DNA from 3 places in the Streptomyces sp. NPDC048248 genome. Region 2 is predicted to be linked to each of the others. Evidence: riboswitches for the same ligand, from Rfam matches in the RefSeq annotation. Region 2 holds a riboswitch; each other region holds the start of a gene.
What was found. Region 2 has a riboswitch for cobalamin ahead of cobN (cobaltochelatase subunit CobN). Riboswitches for the same ligand answer to the same signal wherever they lie in the genome.

Region 1 (5,448 bases), on a different contig from region 2:
CGGCAGGAGGCCGGGGGGCGAAGTCCGTTGTCCCGAAGCGGTCATGGTGGGGCGGGCCTTTCGTCGCTCGGTCCTCGTGTCGGCGCAGCAGTCGCAGCATAGGCCGCGAGCGGCGCGCCGGGCGGGGGCGGGCGCGCACCGCTCTTGTGCAACGCGCCTCATCGACGAGCAGTTGGCGGGCCTTGTCATCTTGTGAGTGATTGCCGCCACCCGTTCTCCCGCGCACCTACGATCGCGGGATGACGGAGCCCGGTGCCGATGTCGCGTTCGACGATGCCGCTCGCCAGTACGGTGTCGTACGGCAATTCTCGGAAGACGAACGAAGAGCAGCGGTCAACCGCCTCTCGGATGCCGTGCGCCCCACGGCCGTGCAGCGGGTCGCCGAGGTGCGCATGCCGACGGCGTACGGCGAGTTCCTGGCCGTCGGCTATCTGGACCGCCGGGGCGGCGTGGAGCACGTGGCGCTGGTGCACGGCGACGTGGCCGGCAGGACGGTGCTCGCCCGACTGCACTCGGAATGCCTGACGGGCGACGCCTTCGCGTCCACGCACTGCGAATGCGGCGAACAGCTGTCCGCGGCCCTCCGGGCGATCGTGGCCGAAGGGCGGGGCGTTCTGGTCTATCTGCGCGGCCATGAGGGGCGCGGAATCGGGCTGGTCGCCAAACTGCGGGCGATGGGGCTGCAGGAGGACGGTCTCGACACCGTCGAGGCGAATATCGCCCTGGGCCTGCCCGTCGATGCCCGCGACTACGGATCAGGCGCCGCCATGCTGCACGATCTCGGCGTCCGGTCCGTGCGCCTGCTGTCGAACAATCCGCGCAAGCGCGAGGCGTTGGTGCGGCACGGTGTCACGGTCGAGGCGCAGGTCCCGCTGCTGACGCCGCCCGGCGCCGAGAACCTCCGCTATCTGCGGACCAAACGCGAGCGGCTCGACCACGACCTGCCGCATCTCGACCACCTTCCCGGCCCGTCCTGAGACTCCGGTGATCTGCCGGGAGGTTGTCCGCCGAGCACAGGGAAGGGGCCCGCGACGGCGTTCGCGGGCCCCTTCCCTGTAGTGCGGTGCCGGCGTCAGGGTGTGACCGGCACACTCCGCGCGGCAGCCGACTCCTTCGTCGGGACGACGCGCTCCGCGAGGTGGCCGAAGATCAGCCCGAAGGCGGTCCACAGCACCAGTTGGATGGCGATCGCCGACAGCCGGAACTGCCAGAGCAGCGTGCCCGAGAAACCGTGCGGCACCTCGTTCATGGACGGCAGGAAGGCATACGCGATGCCGACGGCCACGACGAAGGCCGCGCCGCCTGCCACCGTGGCGTACCAGTTGCCCAGTTTCGGGGCGAGCCGCCGCCCGAGGATCGTCGCGGCGACGGCGAGCAGGATGCCCAGCAGCATCATCAGGAAGTACAGGGCCGTGCGCTTGCCGATGGTGTCGGGGTCGCCGACCGCCGGCGGATTGGCCGGGTACTTCAGGAACGGTACGAGGTGGACGGCCAGCAAGGCGGCGCCGGACAGCAGGACTGCGGTGGCCCGGGCACCGAAGCGGCCGATCCGGCCCAGCGCGAAGCAGAACGCCAGCGCGGCGATCCCGCCCAGGGCCACGCCGTAGACCAGTACGCCGGTCGCCAGCCCCGCCGTGGACTGCACACCGCGGCTGACGACCTCCACCTCGGCCTCGTGGCCGTGGCCGTGGCTGTGCGCCTGCGCTTCCTCGAAAGCGATGGCGGCGTCCACCCGCGGTTCGCCCAGGAAGTAGGCGACGACGAGGGCGAGGACACCGGCTGCCAGACCCGCGAGCATGCCGCGCACCAGGAGATTTCTGATGGTGACGGAGTTCATTTCCTCGGGTCCGATCAGTGGCAGGGGAAGCCGAGCAGGTGGCGACCGTCGTGGACCCACTCGTGGACATCCGTACCGGACAGCAGTGAGGTGGCGCCCTGCTCCGCGCCGATGAAGTAGAGCAGGACGAGCATCAGGACGCCGAAGAACAGCGCCCACGGGGCGATCGCCTTGAGGGGGAGCGTGGCCGGGGTGACGGCGCCGGACGTCGGCGGTGCGATGGTCTGAGCCATGGCGGAACCTCCTGGTAGGGGAACTCGCGTCCCGTGTGGTGGAGTGCGTAACGACATGGCGGGTCTGGCTCGCCCGGTCCCGGCCCCGCGGGGGCCGAGTCGAAACCGGACATACAGTGGCGCGACCGCGCCGGGATCCCACCGGCTTCCGTCATGTCATCGTCAACATCCTCGGGAAGGTACCGCGAACCCACGGGCGGGCCAAGGCCGAGCGGGGGGCGGAGTGGGGCAGTGCGGGGCGCGCGGGACGGGCAACTCGCGGTACCGGGCGCTCTGTTGTCGCCGGGGTACAGCGAAAGAGGAGTTCATGACAACTCGGGTGACCTTGATCTCACCGGCCGCCGGGGATGCGCAGCGCGAGGTGCGGTTCGACGACGACGCGCCGCTGAGCGACGCCGGGCTGCGCCGGGTCCGTGCGGTCGCGGGTGACCTCCCGGCTGCCGACCGGACCCTGGTGTCCCCGTCCGTACGCTGCCGCCGGACGGCCGGTGAGCTGGGGATCTCCGCCGAGACCGTGACGGAGCTGGCCGGCTGTGGGATGGGTGACTGGCGCGGCCGGACGTTGGCGGAGGTGGCCGAGGCGGATCCCACGGCCGTGTCCGACTGGCTGTCCGACCCCGGCTTCGCGGGGCACGGTGGCGAGTCCCTGCGGGAGCTGTGCGACCGGGTCGGGAGGTGGCTGGACGGCGTGGCCGGCGTCTCCGGGCGCGTACTGGCGGTGGTGGAGCCGGACGTGGTGCGAGCTGCGGCGGTGTGTGCCCTACGGGTGCCGCCGGACGCCTTCTGGCGGATGGATGTGCCGCCGCTGACCGCGACGGAGTTGAGCGGTCGGGATGGACGCTGGAATCTGGCGCTGGGGTGGACGCCGGGGCGCCCGTAGGGCGACTCTCGGTGCGCCGGGCCGTCGCGAGAAAATTGAATGGCTGAACATCTACCCATAAAGGGGACATAAGTGCAGAATAAAGAGTGCGTGGCAGATGCCTCGCGGTACGGCCAAGGCTTGTGAACCAAGGAGGCGAGTCGCATGGCCGACGTCTCACACACCAGGGGCGACCTCGCGGGTCACCCCGACGCTACTGAGATGCAAGCCCGATACGACCGGGTTCTCGGCGGGCGTGACGTGGTACTCGTGGACGGACCGGTGTTCCTCGTCGGCCTGTACTGCGCGGCTTCGCCATGGATCGTCCACTACACGGCCTCGCAGTCCGCGCTCGTGACGCACAACCTCATCGTCGGCATCGCGATCGCCCTGCTGGCGCTCGGGTTCACCGTGACGCCGGACCGTATGTACGGCCTGAGCGGTGCGATGTGCGCGATCGGCGCATGGATGATCGTGGCGCCGTGGATCGTCGGCACCGACCCGGATGCCGGCGTCATCTGGAACAACGTCGTCATCGGTGGCCTCACGTTCCTGCTGGGGGCGATGTGCGTCGCCGTGGCGTCGAGAAGCCGCCGCGTGACCTGAAGCCCGCTCCCGTGAGGGGCCGGTGACAACCCGTCGGCCCGCCTGCCGCCCAACGGACGGCCGGCGGGCCGGTGTGTATCCGTCCGCCGCCGGAAGGCGGTCAACCCGCCGGCGGTGCGTCCCTGCCGGGCCCTTCGCCCGCGCAGTCGGGGTACGGCGCGAAGGGGCGGCCGAAGAAACCGGCCAGCATCAGCCCGCCCGCGATGAGCAGGCCGTCACCGAAGGCGACGCCGAGGGCGAGAAGACCGGCCGCGGCGAGCAGTGCCGGCCGGGCGGCTCCACGCCGGTATGCGTCGCGCCGGTACACGGGTCGTCGGCCGGCGACCGGGGCGGTGCCCGGGTGCGGGGTGCGGGCGTGCCGGAACCGCTCGGCGGCGTCGGCGAGTTGGCGTTCCTGCTCGGGGGGCACGCGGCGTCCCTCCTGTTGCGGGTGCGGTCGGTGCGCGGTCACGGCGTGAAGAAGGAGCGCCGCTGCGGGCGGACGGGGGCAGTGAGCGGGGATGGGGGAGTGTGCCCCGAGCCAACGCGGCCGTGGCGTGCGTGGGTCCACCACGTCACAGGCGTTGTTGTGCCCTGTGGAGCCCTGCCCGTAACTCTGTTGACCCGACCGGTGACGCCACGTGGACCGAGCCGGGGTCCCTCGGGGCGACGCGGTAGGGCGCTGCGCGGGTCGGCTCTGTGGTCCATGTCAGGGATGGGGCGGGTGGGGCGTCGGCGTGCGTGCGCACGCGTGTGCGCGAACCGGGCACAGTGGGTTAAATCATGTTCAAGGGTCATCCGGCGACGCCCTCCTGGGTGGCGATGGCTGATCCCCGTGGCGGAGGCGCCGGCGACCCGCCGGACCACCGCCCTGCCACCCGGAGAGGTAGTGCCACGTGAGTGCTGTGCCCGTCGATGACCACGCGGACTTCGCCGATGCCGACCGCGGATTCATCGCCCCGCTCGACCCGCCCCATGTCCTCGCGGCGGACGGGCGGGTGGTCTGGGACGCCGGGGCGTACGGGTTCCTGGGGGGCAACTGCCCTGATACGGCGGACGCGAGTCTGTGGCGCCAGGGCCGGCTGGTCGGTCGGCAGGGCCTTTACGAGGTGACGGAGGGCATCTACCAGCTCCGGGGGCTGGACCTGTCCAACATGACGCTGGTCGAGGGCGAGCACGGTGTCATCGTCATCGACCCGCTGCGCTCGGCCGAGACCGCGGCCGCGGGTCTTGAGCTCTACCGCAAGCACCGAGGTGACCGGCCGGTCACCGCGCTGATCTACTCGCACTCCCACGAGGACCACTTCGGCGGCGGGCGAGGGGTGCTGCCGCACGGCCAGGACCGGGTTCCGGTCCTGGCTCCCGCCGGCTTCCTGGAGCACGCGGTCAGCGAGAAGGTCTACGCGGGGACGGCCATGACCAGGCGTGCCGTCTACATGTACGGCGCGGAGCTGCCCAAGGGGCCGGCCGGCCAGATCGGCTGCGGTCTCGGCACCGCGGCCTCCACCGGCACCCGCACCCTCATCCCGCCGACCGTGGACATCACCAGCACCGGACAGGAGGAGATCGTCGACGGGGTGCACATCGTCTTCCAGCTGACCGCGGACACAGAAGCACCCGCGGAGATGAACTTCTACCTCCCGGCCCACCAGGCGTTGTGCCTGGCGGAGAACGTCACCCACACTCTGCACAACATTCTCCCGCTGCACGGTGGGGCCGTCCGTGACTGCCGGAACTGGGCACACCATCTCAACGAGGCCCTCGCGCTGTTCGGCGACGACGCGGAGATCGCCTTCGCGTCCCACCACTGGCCGACCTGGGGCAAGGAGCGGATCGGCAGTCTGCTGACGCACCAGCGTGACCTCTACGCGTATCTGCACGACCAGACGCTGCGGCTGCTCAACCAGGGGCTGACCGGAGCGGAGATCGCGGAG
Region 2 (5,448 bases):
CCGAAGATCCGGGTGGTGGCGCGGCGCTCGTCGCCGTGGGCGGCGAGGTCGGCCTGGGCGTGCGCCCGGATGAAGTTGACGTCGGCCGGCTCGTCGAGGTCGGCGGCGAGCCGTACGGCGTCGTCGAGCAGGCCGATGACGTGCGGGAAGGCGTCGCGGAAGAACCCGCTGATGCGCAGGGTGACGTCGATGCGGGGACGGCCGAGCTCCTCGGCGGGGATGGCTTCCAGGCCGGTGACCCGGCGCGAGGCGTCGTCCCAGACCGGGCGGACACCCAGCAGCGCCAGCGCTTCGGCCACGTCGTCGCCGGAGGTGCGCATGGCGCTGGTGCCCCACAGCGACAGGCCGACGGAGGTGGGCCAGTCGCCGTTGTCGGCGCGGTAGCGCTCCAGGAGGGAGTCGGCCAGGGCCTGGCCGGTCTCCCAGGCGAGCCGCGACGGGACGGCCTTGGGGTCGACGGAGTAGAAGTTCCGGCCGGTCGGCAGGACGTTGACCAGGCCGCGCAGCGGCGACCCGGAGGGGCCCGCCGGGACGAAGCCGCCGTTGAGGGCGTGCACGGCGTGGTCGATCTCGTCGGTGGTGCCGGCGAGCCGGGGGACCACCTCGCGGGCCGCGAAGGTGAGGATGGCGGTCACCGGCTCCCGCTGGGCGGCGGGGAGTTCGGCGGCGACCCGCTGCGCGGCGGCCGGGTCCCAGGACGCGTCCTCCATCGCCTGGACGAGGGCGCGGGCGCGCTCCTCGGTGTCGTCGGCGGCGGTCCGGGTGGCGGCCGACTCGTCCAGGCCGAGCGCCTCGCGCAGACCGGGCAGGGCGGAGGTGCCGCCCCAGATCTGCCGGGCGCGCAGGATGGCCAGCACGAGGTTGACGCGCGCGGGGCCTTCCGGCGCACCGCCGAGGACATGCAGACCGTCGCGGATCTGGGCGTCCTTGACCTCGCACAGCCAGCCGTCGACGTGCAGCAGGAAGTCGTCGAAGCCGTCGTCGTCGGGGCGGTCCTCGAGACCGAGGTCGTGGTCGAGCTTGGCCGCCTGGATCAGCGTCCAGATCTGCGCGCGGATGGCGGGCAGCTTTGCCGGGTCCATGGCGGAGATGGCGGCGTACTCGTCGAGGAGCTGCTCCAGGCGCGCGATGTCGCCGTAGGACTCCGCGCGGGCCATCGGCGGCACGAGGTGGTCGACGAGGGTGGCGTGCACCCTGCGCTTGGCCTGGGTGCCCTCGCCCGGGTCGTTGACCAGGAAGGGGTAGACGAGCGGGAGGTCGCCGAGCGCCGCGTCCGGGCCGCAGGCGGCGGACAGGCCGGCGTTCTTGCCGGGCAGCCACTCCAGGTTGCCGTGCTTGCCGAGGTGGACCATCGCGTCCGCGCCGAAGCCGCCGTCGTCCTGGGAGGCGGCGATCCAGCGGTAGGCCGCCAAGTAGTGGTGCGAGGGCGGCAGATCGGGGTCGTGGTAGATCGCGATCGGGTTCTCGCCGAAGCCGCGCGGCGGCTGGATGAGGATCAGCAGATTGCCGCGGCGCAGGGCGGCGAGGACGATGTCGCCCTCGGGGTTGCGGGAGCGGTCGAGGAACATCTCGCCGGGCGGCGGGCCCCAGTGCTCCTCCACCGACTCGCGCAGTTCCTGCGGCAGCATGGCGTACCAGCGCTTGTAGTCGGCGGCCGGGATGCGGACGGGGTTGCGGGCGAGCTGCTCCTCGGTGAGCCACTCCTGGTCGTGGCCGCCGGCCTCGATGAGGGCGTAGATCAGCTCGTCGCCGTCGCCGGAGACCAGTCCTGGGACCTCTTCGTCGCCGAAGTCGTAGCCGTCCGCCTGCAGTCGGCGCAGCAGGGCGACGGCACTGGCCGGGGTGTCCAGGCCGACGGCGTTGCCGATGCGGGAGTGCTTGGTGGGGTACGCGGACAGCACCAGCGCGAGGCGCTTGTCTGCGGCCGGGATGTGGCGCAGGCGGGCGTGGCGCACGGCGATGCCGGCGACCCGGGCGGCCCGCTCGGGGTCGGCGACGTAGACGGGCAGTCCGTCCTCGTCGACCTCCTTGAAGGAGAACGGGACGGTGATCAGCCGGCCGTCGAACTCGGGGACGGCGATCTGCGAGGCGGCGTCCAGCGGGGACAGCCCCTCGTCGTTCTCCTCCCAGGCGGCCCGCGATCCGGTCAGGCACAGGGCCTGGAGGATCGGTACGTCCAGGGCGGCGAGCGCGCCTGCGTCCCAGGACTCGTCGTCGCCGCCGGCCGATGCCTCGGCGGGCTTGGTGCCGCCGGCGGCCAGGACGGTGGTGACGATCGCGTCGACCGGGCGCAGGGCGTCGATCAGTTCCGGCTCGGGCGCGCGGAGCGAGGCGACGAACAGCGGCAGCGGGCGGCCACCGGCCTCCTCGATCCGGCCGCAGAGCGCGTCGACGAAGCCGGTGTTGCCGCTCATGTGGTGGGCGCGGTAGTAGAGCACCGCCACCAGCGGGCCCTCGATGTCCGTACGGGCGTCCGGGCGCTCCAGCTGTCCCCAGGTGGGGGCGGGCGCGGGCGGTTCGAAGCCGTGGCCGGTCAGCAGCACCGTGTCGGACAGGAAGCGGGCGAGCTGGTCGAGGTTGGCGGGGCCGCCGTGCGCGAGGTAGGCGTGCGACTCGGCCGCGATGCCGACCGGGACCGTGGACGCCTCCATCAGCTGGGCGTCGGGAGCCTGTTCACCGGTGAGGACGACGACCGGCCGCTCCTGGGCGAGCAGCAGGTCCAGGCCCTCCTGCCAGGCACGGATGCCGCCGAGCAGGCGGACGACGACGAGGTCGGTGCCCTCCAGCAGCGCGGGCAGCTCGTCGAGGTCGAGGCGCGCGGGGTTGGCGAGGCGGTACGGCACGGGGCCTGCGGCGGCGCGGGCGCTCAGCAGGTCGGTGTCGGACGTCGACAGCAGCAGGATCACAGGGATGCACCTCGCGAGATCTCACGGGTCACGCCCTGCGGCCCGGTGGTTGCGCGGAGGCGCGGGGGCCGCCCCCCGGAAGATTGCAGCATGCGGCGTCAGGCCTTCCTCGGGGTCCGCGCCCCGGGCGGTAGGAGGACGGCGGGAGTTCCTGGCTCACCCGTGGAACGGGTTCACAGTGGCGGGACCGCGCCGGATTCTCACCGGGCTTCCTCCCTTGGCGCCGTCGCTGGCGTCCGGCGGATCAGCCGACCCACCGACCTGCATAGTAAGGGCTCTGTGCCGGGCGGGGGAGAGCGCCTCCGGGCCCGCCCGCGCGGGCCCCGCTCCCGGTCCGCCTCCCCCGGTCCGCCGTTGCCCGACGTCGGTATGCTCGCCGCCATGCCGCCCTCCCCCTCGCTCCGGCCCGCTGCGGCCGCACCGCCCCTACGGGACCGCGGTGACGCCTGCCCGGGAGCCCTGCGGCTGCACTCCGCCGACGACGGCAGCCTGGCGCGAGTCCGGCTGCCCGCAGGCGACTTGACGGTCCGGCAGGCATCGGCGCTGGGCGACGCCGCGGAGCGCCTGGGCGACGGCCACCTCTCCCTCACCTCCCGCGGCAACGTGGAACTGCGCGGCCTCGCGGAGGACTGCGGCCAGCAGCTCGCGGAGCTGCTGCGCGACGCGGGCCTGCTGCCCTCCGAACGCCACGAACGCGTCCGCAACATCCTGGCCTCCCCGCTCGCGGGTCTGGACCGCCGCACCCCCCCTGACGTGCGGTTGTGGGCCCGTCAGCTGGACGGGCTGCTCTGCGCGAGCGCGTCCGCGACGGCGCTCTCCGGCCGTTTCCTCTTCGTCCTGGACGACGGCAGGGGTGATGTGACGGCGCTCGGCGGTGATGTGAGGTTGGTCGCAGAACCGTGCGGGGAGGCCCGGGGGAGTGTGGCGGAGGCCACCGCCGAGAGCAGTGCCCTGCTGTACGTCGGCGACGACCCGGCGGCCGTGCGGATCTGCGGACCGGACGTCGCGCGCGCCGCGCTCGTCGCCGCCGAGGCGTTCCTCATCGCCGCCGCGGCGAGCGGCAGCGGCGCCTGGCGGGTCCGTGAGCTTCCCGCCGCGCACGCCCTGACCGCGCGCGGTACGGCGGATGCGCTGCGGGCCGCGGGCATTCCGGCCGCGTACGTCCCGGCGCCCGAGCAGCCGCTCCCCGCTCCCGACCACACGAAGGCCCCCGTCCCCGGCATCGTCGAAGGACCCGCGGGACCGGGCGGCTCCCCCGGCCCCCGCGCCCTGTCCGTCCTCGCGCCGCTGGGCCGGCTGACCGTCGCCCAGTGGCGGCTGCTGACCGCGGTGGCGGCCGACGACGGGGCGAGCGCACTGCGGGTCACCCCGTGGCGCGGTGTGATCGTCCCCGGCCTGCCGGCCGCCACGGCCGCACCCCGGCTGGGCGAGCTGGCGGACGCCGGGCTCCTCACCGACCCCGCCTCCCCCTGGCACCGTACGGGCGCCTGCACCGGCCGCCCCGGCTGCGCCAAGTCGCTCTCCGACGTCCGCGCCGACGCCGCCGTCGTGATCACCGGCTCCCCGGTGGGCCCGCCGGAACTCCCCGTCCACTGGTCCGGCTGCGCACGCCGCTGCGGCCATCCGCACGGCACCTGGGTCGACGTCCTGGCGACCGAGGACGGCTACGAGGTGTCCGTCGTGGGACCGGAGGGCCGGCGGTCCGTCCCCGGGAGCGTGGCGGACGACGGGCCTGCCGGCACGACCGCCCGGCTCCGGGACGTCGCCGCGGCCGTCTCCCGCGCCACCGCGACCCCGCCGGCAGCTCCATGACCGCACGACCCATCGCACCACCCGACCCCGCGGCTCCCCGCACAGTTCACAGCACGGCCGACCGCACGACCCATCAGATGACCCACCACCCCGAGGGCACAGTGTTCGACTACGAGAAGGACGGGGCGGCGATCTACCGCCAGTCCTTTGCCACCATTCGCGCCGAGGCGGACCTCGCGGGCCTGCCCGCCGACGTCAGCCAGGTCGCGGTCCGGATGATCCACGCCTGCGGCATGGTCGACCTCGTACGCGACCTGGCCTTCACCCCCGAGGTGGTGGCGAACGGCCGCGCCGCGCTGCGCGCCGGCGCCCCGATCCTGTGCGACGCCAACATGGTCGCAAGCGGCGTCACCCGCAAGCGGCTGCCGGCCGGCAACGACGTGCTGTGCACGCTCGCCGACCCGTCGGTGCCGGAACTCGCCGCCCGCATGGGCACCACCCGCAGCGCCGCCGCGATGGAGCTGTGGCGGGACCGGATGGACGGTGCCGTGGTGGCCGTCGGCAACGCGCCCACCGCGCTGTTCCGGCTGCTGGAGATGATCGAGGAGGGCGCGCCCCGCCCGGCCGCCGTCATCGGCATACCCGTCGGCTTCATCGGCGCGGCCGAGTCCAAGGACGCGCTGATCGCCCACCCGTCGAAGCTGGATCACATCGTGGTGCGCGGGCGGCGTGGCGGCAGCGCCATGGCCGCCGCCGCGATCAACGCCATGGCGAGCGAGGAAGAATGAGC
Region 3 (5,448 bases), on a different contig from region 2:
GACAAGGAGGTGGGTGCCGGGAATCGGCGAGCCCAGGACGAAGGCGAAGACCAGCCGGACGGCGATCACGAACAGGCCGAGCTTGGCGAACGCGCCGTACGACCGGGCCCAGGGCGCGTCCGTACGGCGGGCCGCGACGACATAGCCCGCCACCCCGACCAGCATCCCGAGCAGCAGCGGATTGGTGGTGCGTGAGGCCGCGGTCGCCAGGCCGAGCGCCCACAGCCACCACGCTCCGGCGTGCAGGGCGGTGGTACGGGTCGCGCGCGGGGCGCTCATCCGCGCCGGCGGCGGGCCTGCCACACGGCCGCCGCTCCCAGCGCGAAGACGGCCGCGCCGCCACCGAGCAGTCCGGCGGACGGGCCGCCGTCCTCGCTGTCGCTCCCCGTACCCGAACCCTGCCCCGCCGACCGGCCCGAGGACGCGTCCTCGGGCGCGGAGCCGGCGCCTGGCGCGTCTTTCGACCCCTTGTCGCCCGATCCGTCGACCTGGTCCGCGCACCCTGACCGCGGGTAGTCGGCGACGGCGCACAGCAGGGCGTGGGAGTCGTACCGCAGCGGCCGGGCGACCGCGGCCAGCGCCTCGCCCGCCGAGGCGTCCTCGGGGACCACGGCGCAGTGTGTCCGCGGCTTCGGCGGGCGCTCCCCGCCGGCCGCGTCCGCCGCGCTGCCGAAGTCGATGACGACGCCGACCCGCTTGCTGTTCTCCTTGGCCGGTGTGCCCTCGCAGATCGCGTCGAAGTCGGCGGCCGTGCGCGGACCGGCGGCCGCGGCGGAGTCGGCGCTCACGGTGAACCGGAAACCCTCGACGGCCCCGTCGGCAGGCCGCATGGTGGCCGGCCCCTCGGTCGCGTACGCCCAGGAGCCACCGGAGCCGCCCGCCTTGCTGTTCCAGAAGGACCAGTAGCGGTACTCCTGTGCCTGGGCGGGCGCGGCGGCCAGGCCGGTGGCGGTGCCGGCCAGCAGGAGGGCGCCGGCGATACGGGGGAAGCGCATCAGAGGGCGTTCTTCTTCTTGCGGCCGCTCAGCAGGAAGCCGATACCGGCGCCGACGGCGAGCCCGACACCGACGACCCACCAGACGCTGATGCCGCTCCCGCCGTCCTCCGAGTCCTTCGCGTCGGCGTTCTTCCCCTGCTCCTGCCCGGCGGCCGGTGCGGGGCCGGTGGCGTTGAGGGCGGCCACCAGGTCGGTGCCGCCGAAGGAGCGCGGGTCGGTGCCCGTGGCGTGCGCGGCGAGCACCAGCTGGGCGTACGCCGCGGGGCCGTTCTGCTTCGCCCAGTCCGCCGCGTGCTGCTCCAGCCACTTCAGCGGCTTCTGCGCGGCCGTGCCGTGCGCTCCCGCGGCCAGCGCGAGGACGGTGTCGGCGGTGTTGCCGACGTCCGGCTGGTCCTCCGCGCCCGGCATCGCGGACAGCAGGTGCTGCCCGTTCGCGTCGAGCTGCGCGACGAGGTAGGCGTCCGCGCCCCCGGCCGCCGCCTTCCGGGCACCGGCGTCCGCGCTGCCCTGACTGCTTTCACCCTCGTCCTTGCAGGTCAGCGGCCGTATGGGGGTGTTGGCGTCCTTGCCCGTCGGCGCGACGACGAAGCCCTTGCCCAAGGTGCCCAGCGCGGCGGCCGCGGTGGCGTCGGCGTTCGGGGCCAGGGCGCCGTCCTTGGGCTGGAAGGCGAAGGCGCCGCGCTCCTTGGACTTCGCCGCGCAGCTCAGCTGGAAGGTCAGCAGGGCGTCGTAGGGGGACTTGCCGCCCTTGCCCGACGTCACGGTGGCCGGGTTCGCGCCGGCCGCGACGAGTGCGCCGATGACGACGGAGGTGGAGTTGGCGTCGCTGGGCGAGCCGGCCATGGAACTCCATCCGCCGTCCTTGTTCTGCACGGACTTCAGCCAGCCCACGGCCTTCTTCACCGCGTCACCGTGCCCGCCGAGCGCGGCCAGCGCCTGCACCGCGGCGCCCGTCTGGTTGGTGTCCCGCATCGTCTTGGCGGTACACGGCTTCGCCTGGTCGGCACGGAAGGCGGCGAACGATCCGTCGGCGCACTGCTGCCCGGTGAGCCAGTCGACGGCGGACGCCGCGGGCCGCAGGCCCACCGTGTCCTGCGCGAGCAGGGCGAGCGACTGCCGCCACACTCCGTCGTACTCCGGGGAGGCGGCGCCGTACAGGCCGGCGGGCAGTTTCGCGGGGGAGGGCGACGGGGCCGCGGCCGGTGCGGCGGAGTCGGCGAACGCGGCCGGGGCGGCGGCCGTGCCCAGCACCGCCGCGGTGGCCAGCGCCGCGGCGGCGCGGCGTGCCAGGACGGCGAAGGAAGGAGCCATGGGGGCCAGGGGAGCCATGGGGTCGGTGCCTCTCGGGTCGGTTCGCAGCGGTGTACGCAGCCGCGCTCGGCCGGCCACCCGCGCGCCCGGTCGTCGGGTCCGCGCGGTGGCACCGGGCTCAGCTCCGTATACCTCGACGGTGCCGCGCACCGGCCGTCCGTGGGCGGGGCCGGGGCGGGAGCCTTGGTCGTGCGCCAGCGGGTGCTCCGGCTCGTACGGCCGTGCGTGCCGCGAGAGCGTCGCGGTGCGCGGGCGGGCCGTCCTCACGGTTGCGGGTCAGCGCCGGATTTTCACCGGCTTCCCCCGATAGGCACGGATGAAGTTTTCTCGCACACCTTAACCGGCGCCCGCAAGGGACTCGCTCGCACGTACGGATATGGGTGGGTATGCGCCCCTGGGGCGGGGCTCCGGTCTCTGGGCGCGGGAGCGGGCCGCGGGGCCCTTGCCCGCGGGCGCCTCGGGTGGCCGCCGGGCGCAGGCCGGTGCCTCCTGGGCTTCACGCTGCCCGGTACGTCACCGGGTCGGATCCGGGGACCGGTTCGGCATGCCCGAGTTTCACCAGGCGGCGCAGGTGTGCCTCGGCTTCCGAGACGGCGATGTTGCGGGAGCCGTAGGGGATCTGCTCCCAGGGGCGGTTCCACTCCATCGCCACCGCGAGCTGCCAGGGCGTGAGGGGTTCGCGGAGCAGTGCTCTCAGTCCGGACAGGCGCTCTTCGTGGTGGGCGAGGAGTTCCCGCACGCGCCCGTCCGCGTCGGCGAAGGCGTGCTGATGGGCGGGCAGCACCTCGGCCGGGGCGAGCCTGCCGATCCGCTCCAGGGAGTCGAGGTAGTCGCCCAGCGGGTCGGTGACCGTGGCGTCGTCCGGATCCTCGTACAGCCCGACGTGCGGGGTGATGCCGGGGAGGAGGTGGTCGCCGGAGAAGAGCCGGCCGAAGCCGGAGGGCCCGGCCGCGGCCGCCCCGGCTCCCGGCCCCCCGGCCCCCGGCCCACCGCGCACCGCAGTCCCGCCCCCCGCGCCGGTGGCCTTCGCGCCCCCGGCACCCGCCCCGACCCCCGCGCCCCGCCCCGGGTGTTCCTCCTCCAGATGCAGGCAGACGTGTCCCGGGGTGTGCCCCGGCGTCCAGATCGCGCGCAGCCTGCGCCCCGGGAGGTCGAGCAGCTCGCCGGGGCCGATGTCGCGGTCCGGCAGCGCGGGCCGCCTGGCGGGCAGCGACCGGGCGCCGCCCTTGGCGCGGGCCGCCCGCAGGGGCGCGAGGTGATCCTCGGGCGCGCCCGCCGCCGTGAGTTTGGCGGTCAGGTAGTCGAGCCACCGGCCCGGCTGCGCGTCGCGGGTGCGGCGGATCATCGCCGTGTCGGCGGCGTGCATCGCGATCCAGGCCCCGGACGCCTCGCGGACCTTGGCGGAGAGGCCGTGATGGTCGGGGTGGTGATGGGTGATCAGGACGCCGTGCAGGTCGGTGAGGGCGAAGCCGCACCGCTCGACGCCGGCGACGAGGGTGTCCCAGGAGTGCGGGTCGTCCCAGCCGGTGTCGATGAGCACCGGGCCGCGGTCGGTCTCCAGGAGGTGGACGAGGGTGTGGCCGAGCGGATTGTCCGGGATGGGGACGGCGATGCTCCACACCCCGCCCCTGTGGTCGGTCACCTGTGTCATCCCGGTCCCCTCTCGGTGTGGGCATGCCCGTTCACTATAACTAGAACGAGTTTCAGTGCGTCCTGAAGTGGGCTCTTTCGTAGTGGAGTTGAGGTGGTGGACGGTTCGTGGTCGAGGGGCGCGGGGGCGGCGGTGCGGTGATTGTGTGTGCGCCGTGGACTCCTGCAAAGGGAACTGGTATCAGTTTCTGATGCAGCGTCAGGTGTCGGTGGAGCGTGAACGCCCGCCGGCCGAGGGCGGCCAACCCGCGGGAGGCGGCAGCGATGAGCGATCTCGTCGAGCACGGAAAGCTCTATATAGGCGGTGAGTTGGTCGACCCGGCCGGCCGCGACACGATCGAGGTCGTCTCACCGCACACCGAGCAGGTCATCGGCCGGGTGCCGCATGCCTCCCGGGCCGATGTCGACCGCGCGGTGGCCGCGGCCCGCACGTCCTTCGACTCCGGGGTCTGGGCGCGAGCCCCGCTGGCGGAGCGGATCGCCGTGGTGACCCGCATCAAGGACGCCTTCGCCGCGCGCAGCGACGAGATCGCCCGGGTCATCAGCTCGGAGAACGGCACTCCCGTCACCTCCGGTGTGATGGTGCAGTCGCTGGCGGCGATGCTGGTGTGGGACGCCGCCCTGGCCGTCGCCCGTGACTTCCCGTTCGAGGAGCGGCGGGCCGGACTGCTGGGCCCGCTGCTGGTCCGCCGGGAGCCGGCCGGGGTGGTCGCGGCCGTCGTGCCGTGGAACGTCCCGCAGTTCACCGCCGCCGCCAAGCTCGCCCCGGCCCTGCTTGCCGGCTGCTCGGTGGTGTTGAAGGTGTCCCCGGAGACCCCGCTGGACGCCTACCTCCTCGCCGAGATCGTGACCGAGGCGGGGCTGCCGGAGGGGGTGCTTTCGATCCTGCCCGCGGACCGGGAGGTCAGCGAGTACCTGGTCGGGCACCCGGGCGTGGACAAGGTCTCGTTCACCGGGTCGGTGGCGGCGGGCAAGCGGGTCATGGAGGTCGCCGCCCGCAACCTCAGCCGCGTCACGCTGGAGCTGGGCGGCAAGTCCGCCGCGGTCATCCTGCCGGACGCGGACCTGGAGGCGGCGGTGGCCGGCATCGTGCCGTTCGCCTGGATGATCAACGGCCAGGCGTGTGTGGCCCAGACGAGGATTCTCGCGCCGCGCAGTCACTACGACGAGATCGCCGAGCGGTTCACCGCGGCGGCCGGCGCGCTGACCGTCGGCGACCCGCTGGATCCGGCCACCGAACTCGGCCCGCTGGTCGCCCGACGCCAACAGCAGCGTTCGCTGGACTACATCGCGCTCGGTCAGCAGGAGGGCGCCAAGGTCCTGACCGGCGGCGGACGGCCCGAGGGGCAGCCGACGGGCTGGTACGTCGAGCCGACGCTCTTCGGCGAGGTCGCCAACTCCATGCGGATCGCCCGCGAGGAGATCTTCGGCCCGGTCATCTGCCTGCTGCCCTACGACGACGAGGCCGAGGCGGTGCGGATCGCCAACGA

Region 1: another riboswitch for cobalamin. It lies ahead of ACGFZW_RS23035 (CbtB-domain containing protein); the one in region 2 lies ahead of cobN (cobaltochelatase subunit CobN).
Region 3: another riboswitch for cobalamin. It lies ahead of ACGFZW_RS07450 (prenyltransferase/squalene oxidase repeat-containing protein); the one in region 2 lies ahead of cobN (cobaltochelatase subunit CobN).

The regions. Positions count from the first base shown of each region.
Region 1 covers NZ_JBICZL010000010.1:214,843-220,290, forward strand. The annotation lists gene ACGFZW_RS23020 (creatininase family protein) at 1-45, opposite strand, end outside; gene ribA (GTP cyclohydrolase II) at 240-977, shown strand; gene ACGFZW_RS23030 (CbtA family protein) at 1,073-1,837, opposite strand; gene ACGFZW_RS23035 (CbtB-domain containing protein) at 1,852-2,070, opposite strand; cobalamin riboswitch at 2,110-2,259, opposite strand; gene ACGFZW_RS23040 (histidine phosphatase family protein) at 2,378-2,950, shown strand; gene ACGFZW_RS23045 (SPW repeat protein) at 3,095-3,535, shown strand; gene ACGFZW_RS23050 (hypothetical protein) at 3,636-3,944, opposite strand; gene ACGFZW_RS23055 (alkyl/aryl-sulfatase) at 4,411-5,448, shown strand, end outside.
Region 2 covers NZ_JBICZL010000005.1:387,194-392,641, reverse strand. The annotation lists gene cobN (cobaltochelatase subunit CobN) at 1-2,906, opposite strand, end outside; cobalamin riboswitch at 3,031-3,163, opposite strand; gene cobG (precorrin-3B synthase) at 3,288-4,718, shown strand; gene ACGFZW_RS13095 (precorrin-8X methylmutase) at 4,796-5,446, shown strand; gene ACGFZW_RS13090 (precorrin-2 C(20)-methyltransferase) at 5,443-5,448, shown strand, end outside.
Region 3 covers NZ_JBICZL010000003.1:306,884-312,331, forward strand. The annotation lists gene ACGFZW_RS07440 (energy-coupling factor transporter transmembrane component T) at 1-279, opposite strand, end outside; gene ACGFZW_RS07445 (SCO2322 family protein) at 276-995, opposite strand; gene ACGFZW_RS07450 (prenyltransferase/squalene oxidase repeat-containing protein) at 995-2,308, opposite strand; cobalamin riboswitch at 2,487-2,668, opposite strand; gene ACGFZW_RS07455 (MBL fold metallo-hydrolase) at 2,805-3,959, opposite strand; gene ACGFZW_RS07460 (aldehyde dehydrogenase) at 4,223-5,448, shown strand, end outside.